Regions from separate parts of the Rhizobium acidisoli genome, predicted to be linked through region 2. Evidence: predicted binding sites of a transcription regulator. Region 2 holds the regulator's gene; the other holds the start of a gene.
What was found. Region 2 encodes PhoB, which activates phosphate uptake and scavenging genes when phosphate is short. Its sites were predicted from a motif close to TGTCATNNANCTGTCAT; they were not measured.
Positions count from the first base shown of each region.

Region 1: the regulator PhoB is predicted to act here: its motif matches at 1,007-1,023, upstream of CO657_RS20115 (NAD-glutamate dehydrogenase).

Region 1 is NZ_CP034998.1:4,123,741-4,128,381, forward strand. Features, by position in the region: gene CO657_RS20100 (carbonic anhydrase) at 1-8, opposite strand, end outside; gene pdxY (pyridoxal kinase PdxY) at 80-955, opposite strand; gene CO657_RS20115 (NAD-glutamate dehydrogenase) at 1,231-4,641, shown strand, end outside.
Region 2 is NZ_CP034998.1:170,095-174,735, reverse strand. Features, by position in the region: gene argF (ornithine carbamoyltransferase) at 1-749, opposite strand, end outside; gene CO657_RS00885 (aspartate aminotransferase family protein) at 786-1,985, opposite strand; gene CO657_RS00880 (GcrA family cell cycle regulator) at 2,411-2,944, shown strand; gene phoB (phosphate regulon transcriptional regulator PhoB) at 3,223-3,906, opposite strand; gene phoU (phosphate signaling complex protein PhoU) at 4,041-4,641, opposite strand, start outside.

The DNA.
Region 1 (4,641 bases), 620 kb from region 2:
CGCTGCATGCTTCTGGATTAGCGCGCGCGGAAGACAAGATCAACTGCTGCACTGCAAAATGAGCACATTGACGGATGCGTCATTTTTTCCGCCGTTGCGCCGGATGCAGGAGCCGGCGCATCTGCACCATGGCCATCGGCGTCGAAAGGCTGGACGCGTCGCTTGCCAGCATCAGCTCGTTGCTGCCGCGTTTGACGGCGCGCGCCAGCACCTCGAAGACGCTGGCCGTGGCAAGCTGCAGCGCCTTTTCGTCCTCGAGGCCGGAAAGCAGGCGCGACAGGAAGACGGCAGCCAGCAGGTCGCCGAGACCATTCGGCGCGTTTTCGACGGCGCGGTGCTCGGCAAGAAGCGCGTGACGGCCGGAAAGATAGAGATTGCCGGTACCACCTGCCATCATCGGCACGGCCGAGGTGACGAGCATGCGCGACGGCCCGAGCGCCAGCGCCGCCTCCATGATCGCACTGTTGTCGTCAAGCGCTGCCCCGGACAGCCATGCAAGTTCGTAGCGGTTCGGCGTCGCCAGCGAGGCGAGCGGGATGAGATGGTCGCGAATGGCTTCGGCGGTCGCCTCCGGCACGTAGAGACCGCCGAGATCGCCCATGACGGGGTCGCAGACATAGAGCAGCTCGGGATTATCTTGCCGGAGCGCGGCGATCAGCCGAGCCACGGAGCGCGCCTGCGCGGCATTGCCGAAATAGCCCGAAAGCACTGCCCTGACTTCGCCGATCCAGGGCGCCCGGATCAGATCGTCGATCGCCGCGTCGAAATCCGCTTCCGCAAATGTCAGCCGCGTCGAGCGGCCGTGGCCGGGATGCCAGGGCAGCACGATGGTCGGCAGCGCCCAGACCGGATGACCAAGCGTTTCCAGCGCAAAGACGGCCGCCCGGTTTCCGACCGAGCCGCGCACCACATGACTGGAGATGACGATGACTGCGCCCGCTGCATTTTCCGACATGAGACAAGATCCGAATGATGACCGCGTTTGATGATCTTTTTGACGCCGCGCTGTCAACCATTCTTCACGTGAGCATGGAAATGTGCGGCGGAACGAAAAACAAAAAGAGGATCCTCCCGTTCGTTTTGGCCACGAAATCGGAAAAATCTCTGACAATTTCCCATCTCCAGCGTCAAAAAAGCATCAAAACGATCTCTCAAGGCCGCATTTTAGAGATTTTTTCGCGAAATCTTCTGCTAGCTTGCAGAAAACCGGTCCATTGCGGGAGGCGATTCATGGCTGCCAGAAACAATCCGAAACGGGAAAAACAGATCGAAAGCGCGCGCAAGGTCGCCAAGGCGACGGGCGAAGCGCATCTCGATCCGGAAATTCTCTTCGGGCGGGCCAGCAATGACGATCTCGAACTCTATACGCCAGAGATGCTGGCGCTCTCCGCCGTGCATTCGGCAAAGGAACTCGCCGCCTGGAACGGCAAGGCGCCCCGCGTCGGCATCGACACCATCGCCGATGTGACGCCCGATGGCATTGCCGTTTCGGTGCTTTCGGTCACCGACCGGAACATGCCTTTCCTGTTTGAATCGGTTATGGGTGAGGTGACGAGCACCTATCGCGACCTGTTCATGGCCGTGCATCCCATCCTGGTCATGGAGAAGGGCAAGGCGCCTGCGCTCTATTCCGCCGATCATCCGAGCGACCCGGCCAACCGCGTCAGCCATATCCAGCTCCATATTGCGCCGCTCAACTCCGCCCAGGCCGCAGATCTCGTCAAGCGCATCGAAACCGTGCTTGAGCAGGTCCGCCTGTCGGTGTCCGACTGGAAGCCGATGCTGTCCAAGATCGACGGGGTGATCGCCGAGCTTTCAGCCAATGGCGCCAGCCGGAAGAAGGCTGATCGCGATGAAGCCGTCGCCTTCCTGACATGGCTGCGCGACGAGAATTTCACCTTCCTCGGGATGCGCGAATATGTCTATTCCGGCAAGGGTGCCGATGCCAGGGTCGAACGCGACAAGGGTACCGGCCTCGGCATCCTCTCCAATCCCGATGTGCTCGTGCTGCGCACCGGCAAGGATGCCGTGACGACGACGCCTGAAATCCTTGCCTTCCTCGACGGTCCCGACTTCCTGATCGTCACCAAGGCGAATGTGAAATCCATCGTCCATCGCCGCGCCTATATGGATTATGTCGGCGTCAAACGTTTCGACGTCGACGGCAACGTCACCGGCGAACTGCGCATCGTCGGCCTTTTCACCTCGACGGCCTATACGTCGCTCGCCTCGGAAATCCCGCTCCTGCGTTCCAAGATCGAGAAGGTGAAGGAACATTTCGGCTTCGACCCGATGAGCCATTCCGGTCGCATGCTCGACAACACGCTGGAATCCTATCCGCGCGATGACCTTTTCCAGATCGACACGACGCTGCTTGCCAGTTTCGCCGAACAGATCAACGACCTGGCCGACCGGCCGCGCGTACGCGTCCTGCCGCGCATCGATCATTTCGACCGCTTCGTCTCGGTAATCGTCTATGTGCCGCGCGAGGAATATGACTCGATCATTCGCGAAAGGATCGGCACCTATCTGAAGACCGTCTATGACGGCCGTGTCTCCGCCTATTACCCGGCTTTCCCGGAAGGCGGCGTGGCGCGCGTGCATTTCATCATCGGCCGCTCCGGCGGCAAGACGCCGCGCATTCCGCAGTCAAAGCTCGAGCAGGTGATCCGTGAGATCACCGCCCGCTGGGACGACCGTTTCGAGGCGCTGGCCGGACCCAAGGCGCCGAAGATCTCGGTCGACCAGGCCTTTCAGGATTCCTTCACGCCTGAAGAAACCGTGGCCGATCTCGCCGATATCGTCGCCTGCGCCGCCGGCGAGCCGCTTCGCATCGAGTTCTACCATCGTCAGGAGGAGCAGAGCCGTACCCTCTCGCTGAAGATCTTCCACGCCGGCGGCCAGCTGGCGCTGTCGCGCCGCGTGCCGCTGCTTGAGAATCTCGGCTTCAATGTCGTCAGCGAACGCACCTTCGACATCGACGTACCGGCGACAGACGGACAAACGAAACTCGTCGTGCTGCACGATATGGAGCTCGAGGCCCGCAACGGCGGCGACATCGATCTGCAGCGCTACGGCGCCGCCCTCGAGGAAGCCTTCGTCGCTGCCTTCGCCGGCACCATCGACAATGACAGTTTCAACCGGCTGATCCTCTCGGCCGGGCTCTCGGCACGCGAGACGAACGTGCTGCGCGCCTATGCCCGTTATCTCCGCCAGGCCGGCATCGCCTATTCGCAGGATTATATCGCGACGACACTCGACAAATATCCCGGCGTCGCCGCCGCCATCTTCCGGCTGTTCCACGACACGCTCGACACCCGGCTTTCCGAAAAGGCCCGCGTCAAGAAGCTGGCCGAGCTGCATCAGGCGATCGAGGTCGAGCTTGCCGAGGTGCCGAGCCTTGACGACGACCGTATCCTGCGCCGCTACGTCAATATCGTCGATGCGACGCTGCGCACCAATTATTTCCAGAAGAATGCCGATGGATCGCCGAAGCCGATGCTGGCCTTCAAGCTCGATCCGCACCTGGTCGACGGGCTGCCGCAGCCCAAACCCTTCCGCGAGATGTTCGTCTACGGCGTCGAAGTCGAAGGCGTGCACCTGCGCTTCGGCAAGGTAGCGCGCGGCGGCCTGCGCTGGTCGGATCGCGCCGAGGACTACCGCACCGAGGTGCTGGGCCTCGTCAAGGCCCAGCAGGTGAAGAACGCGGTCATCGTGCCGGTCGGCGCCAAGGGCGGTTTCTATCCGAAAAAGCTCCCCGTCGGCGGCAGCCGTGACGAGATCTTCAATGCCGGCCGCGAGGCTTACAAGACCTATATCCGCACGCTGCTGTCGATCACCGACAATATATCGGGCGCCGAGATCGTGCCGCCGAAGGATACGGTCAGGCTCGACGGCGACGACCCCTATTTCGTGGTCGCCGCCGACAAGGGCACCGCGACCTTCTCCGACACCGCCAATGCGCTGGCGCAGGAAGCCGGTTTCTGGCTGGACGACGCCTTCGCCTCCGGCGGCTCGGCCGGTTACGACCACAAGAAGATGGGCATCACCGCCCGCGGCGCCTGGGAAACCGTCAAACGCCATTTCCGTGAAATGGACATCGACATCCAGACCACACCCTTCACCGTCGCCGGCGTCGGCGACATGTCCGGCGACGTTTTCGGCAACGGCATGCTGCTCTCTCCGAAGATCCGGCTGATTGCCGCCTTCGACCACCGCGATATCGTTATCGATCCTGATCCCGATATGGAAAAGACGCTTGCCGAACGCCAGCGGCTCTTCGATCTGCCGCGGTCAAGCTGGCAGGATTTCGATAAAAGCGTGCTCTCCAAGGGTGCAATGATCATCTCCCGCGCGACGAAGTCAGTCACGCTGACACCGGAAGCGGTGGCCGCGATCGGCATCGACAAGGCGGTGGCCACGCCCTTCGAAATCATCACGGCGATCTTGAAGAGCCCGGTTGACCTGCTCTGGTTCGGCGGCATCGGCACCTATGTGAAAGCGCCGTCCGAAACGGACGCCGAAGTCGGCGACCGCGCCAACGACCCGATCCGCGTCACGGCGGTGGAAGTGCGCGCCAAGGTGATCGGCGAGGGCGCAAACCTCGGCGTCACCCAGAAGGGCCGCATCGCTTATGGTCTG
Region 2 (4,641 bases):
GCCATCAAGGCCGCGTTGACCTGATAAGGCTGGAAGACGTTGTGACCCCGGGCCCGATGTTCCTGATTCATGGAGACCCAGGTATCGGTCACCACGCAATCGACGCCGTCGACCGCACGGTCGGCATCATGGCAGAGCATGATTTCGGCGCCCTCATTGCGGGCCCAGTTCAGATAGTGATCCTTGGGCTCCGAGCCAAGGGGCACGGCCATGTTCATGCGATAGCCGAAGCGCGCCGCCCCTTCGACCAGCGAATGCAGCACATTGTTGCCGTCGCCGGTCCAGGCGATGGTCTTGCCCTTGATCGGGCCGCGATGCTCTTCGAAGGTCATGATATCGGCCATGATCTGGCAGGGATGGGTGTCATCCGTCAGCGCATTGATCACCGGCACGGTCGCATGTTCGGCAAGCTCCTTCAGCCTGGAATGCTCGGTGGTGCGGATCATGATCGCATCGACATAACGCGACAGCACCTTGGCGGTGTCGCCGATCGTCTCGGCGCGGCCGAGCTGCATCTCGGTGCCGGACAGGAACAGCGTTTCGCCGCCGAGCTGGCGCATGCCGACATCGAAGGAGACGCGGGTGCGGGTCGACGGCTTTTCGAAGATCATCGCCAGCATCTTGCCGGCGAGCGGCTTGTCGCCCTTGCCGGCCTTGAAGGCCTGTTTGCGGGCGAGCGCATCGTTCATGATGGTTCTGAGGTCGGCTGAGGTGACCGCCGAAAGGTCGAGGAAATGTTTAGGAGCCATGTTCTTACCTGTCGTGCGCCCGCGGGCGCAATCCTTTCAAGCCGTCTTCTTGACCTTGGAGGCGCGGATGCTCTCGGCGGCGCGCTCGATGCGGGCAAGGCCCTCGCGGGCTTCCTCGGCGGTGACGACGAGGGGCGGAAGAAGGCGGATGACGTTGTCGCCGGCGGGCACGCCAAGCAGATGCGCGGCGCGGATCGCCTGCAGCAGTTCGGCTGAAGGAACGGCCGCCTTGACGCCGAGCAGCAGCCCCTCGCCTCTGATATCCTCGATCACATCGGGATAGCGGTCCTTCAGCGAAGCCAGTCCCTGACGGAAGACGAGCGCTACGTCGCGGACCTGCTGGAGGAAGCCATCGGCGAGGATGATGTCGAGCACGGCACTGCCGACGGCCATGGCGAGCGGATTGCCGCCATAGGTCGAGCCGTGCGTGCCGGCCTTCATGCCGGAGGCGGCCTCAGACGTGGCAAGGCAGGCGCCGAGCGGGAAACCGCCGCCGATGCCCTTGGCGACAGCCATGATATCCGGCGTGATGCCCGACCATTCATGGGCAAAAAGCTTGCCGGTGCGGCCGACGCCGGTCTGAACCTCGTCGAGGATCAGCAGCAGGCCGTTTTCGTCGCAGATCTGGCGCAGCGCCTTCATGAACTCAGGCGTGGCCGGGCGCACGCCGCCCTCGCCCTGCACCGGCTCGATGAGGATTGCCGCCGTCGCGTCGGTGATGGCGGCACGCACCGCGTCGATGTCGCCAAAGGCCACCTGATCGAAGCCCGGCGCCTTGGGGCCGAAACCTTCGAGATATTTCTCCTGGCCGCCGGCGGCGATGGTCGCCAGCGTCCGGCCATGGAAGGCGCCTTCGAAGGTGATGATATGGAAGCGTTCGGGATGACCCTTGGAAAACTGGTAGCGGCGCGCCGTCTTGATCGCGCATTCGAGCGCCTCGGCGCCCGAATTGGTGAAGAACACCTTGTCGGCGAAAGTCGCCTCCGTCAGCCGCTTGGCCAGGCGCTCCTGGCCGGGGATCTCATAGATATTGGAGAGGTGCCAGACCTTGTCGGCCTGTTCCTTCAGCGCGCCAACTACATGCGGGTTGCTATGGCCGACCGAGGTGACGGCGACGCCGGCGCCGAAATCGAGATATCGCTCGCCGCCTTCGGTGATCAGCCATACGCCCTCGCCTCGCTCGAACCGCAGCGGGGCACGAGAATAGGTGTCATAAAGCGGCGCGGCTTCAGCCATGGCGCGGGTCTCCCGATCAGCGTTGTCAAACACAGGACTCCGGCTAAGAAAACCAGGCCTGAAAAATCAAAAATGCCGCCTTGCGGCGGCCAGCGGTACTATTTCCTTTTCGCGCTGCAATGTCAACAAAACTGCGCCCTTAGCGCATGCAGCAAGCTTGTACAGCGGTGTTTTCGACCTTCAACAGGCAATATTGCAGAAATGCCACGCAGCGGCAGCAAGTTGGGGAAAACTCCGAATTCGATTCATCCGGATTCATGCGACTCTTGTCACGGAGTCAGGCTCACACTAGGTTAAAGTTCAATTACTAGACTGCATGCGGCGGAACTAGTCACCAAAATTGATCAAGCGTTTCTTGTTTCGGAGGCTTCCGGGACAACGGTGAGGGATTCTGCCATCACCAACGCAAAAGGTGGAGACAGGGCATGAACTGGACAGACGAGCGGGTCGAGAAACTCAAGAAGCTCTGGGCCGAAGGACTGAGCGCCAGCCAGATCGCGGCGCAACTTGGCGGTGTCAGCAGAAACGCTGTGATCGGCAAGGTTCACCGGCTGAGCCTTCCCGGCCGCGCCAAGGCCGGCGGCACGGCCGCCACGGCGCGCACGCCGAAACGCACGACATCGGCGCCGCGCGCGCCGAACTTCGCCTCTCGGATCACCACCCGCACCGTTACCCGCCAGCAGGGCGCGACGATGCTGAAGGAAGAGATCGAGATCGAAACGGTCGAGGAAATGGAATACGTGCCGAAGGGCAACGTGGTCGTGCCGATCTCGCGCCGCCTCGGCCTGACGGAACTGACCGAACGCACCTGCAAGTGGCCGGTCGGCGATCCGCTGAAGGACGACTTCCATTTCTGCGGCTGCGAATCCCCCGACAATTCGCCCTATTGCGGCTATCACCAGAAACTCGCCTACCAGCCGGTCAACGAACGCCGCCGGGCGGCAGCCCGGGCAAGCTGAGCGGGTAAGACATTGTCGACATGCGAAAACGGGCTGCAAGGCCCGTTTTTTTGTGTGAGTGTGTTGGGTGTGGCTGCCCCTCATCCGCCTGCCGGCACCTTCTCCCCGCGCGCGGGGCGAAGGGGATATGCCGCAACCTCTCCGTCCCTCGCTGGTCGCTAGCAGGGCACGTACCCTCGCCTCGTTTACGGGGGTCCGAAGGACGGGTCGAGACGTGTGGCTCGACCCCGGTCGGTTAGGGTGAGGGGCGGAGCTTGCTCGACTTTGTCAGAAACCCCTCAGGCTTCCATCGAATAGCCCGCGCCGCGGACGGTGCGGATGACGTCCTGCATGTTGGAGAAGTTCAGCGCCTTGCGCAGGCGGCCGACATGGACGTCGACGGTGCGTTCGTCGACATAGATGTCGTGGCCCCAGACGCCGTCGAGCAGCTGCGAGCGGGAGAAGACCCGTCCGGGCGACGACATCAGGAATTCCAGCAGGCGGAATTCGGTCGGGCCGAGGCGGACTTCGCGGCTCTTGCGGTGGACGCGGTGGGTTTCGCGGTCGAGTTCGATATCGCCGCATTTCAGCACGGTCGACAGCACCTCGGGGCGGGCACGGCGCAGCATCGCCTTGACGCGGGCGACGAGTTCCGGGGTCGAGAAGGGCTTGACGACGTAATCGTCGGCCCCCGTCGAAAGCCCACGGACGCGCTCGCTCTCTTCGCCGCGCGCCGTCAGCATGATGATCGGCAGGCGCTCAGTTTCCGGCCGCATGCGCAGGCGCCGGCAGAGTTCGATGCCGGAGACGCCGGGCAGCATCCAGTCGAGGATGAGAAGGTCGGGCGTGCGCTCCTGAAGCCTGATTTCGGCCTCGTCGCCACGAAGGATGGTATCGACCTCGAAGCCCTCAGCTTCGAGATTGTAGCGAAGAAGCACGCTCAGGGCTTCTTCGTCTTCAACAACTGCAACTCTCGGGATCATGCGTGTCGGTCTCCTCGCGCATGATCCTTAAACCGGGGGTGATTTAAGCAATGCATCCTGCGCAAAATCAGAAAAATGGCTGCGACCTCTTTGCGCGCCCCACATGGGCGCGCACGCAATAGGCTGGTGCGCGGTTATTCCGTGACCGCGCCGACGGTGTTGGCGCTGTCGTCCTTCGGACGGTCGCCTTCCGGCTGCGCGCCGGTTGCCATGTAATAGATCGTCTCGGCGATGTTGGTGGCGTGGTCGCCGATGCGCTCGATGTTCTTGGCGCAGAAGAGCAGATGCGTGCAGCTGGTGATGTTGCGCGGATCTTCCATCATGTAGGTCAGGAGCTCGCGGAACAGCGAGGTGTACATCGCGTCGATCTCGTTGTCGCGCTCGCGGATCGCACTCGCCTTGTCGGCGGCGCGTGTCGTGTAGACGTCGAGCACTTCCTTGAGCTGGACGAGCGCCAGCTCGGACAGATGCTCGAGGCCGCGGGCGAGCTTGCGGGGCACTCCGGTGCTCTGCACGGCGATGACGCGCTTGGCGGTGTTCTTGCCAAGGTCGCCGACGCGTTCGAGATCGGCGGCGATGCGGATCGAACCCATGATCTCACGCAGGTCCGCGGCCATCGGCTGGCGGCGGGCGATGGTGACGATCGCCTTGTCGCCGATCTCGCGCTCGGCGTGATCGAGGATCACGTCGTCGGAAATGACCTTCTGGGCGAGCGCAGTATCGCCGTTGACCAGC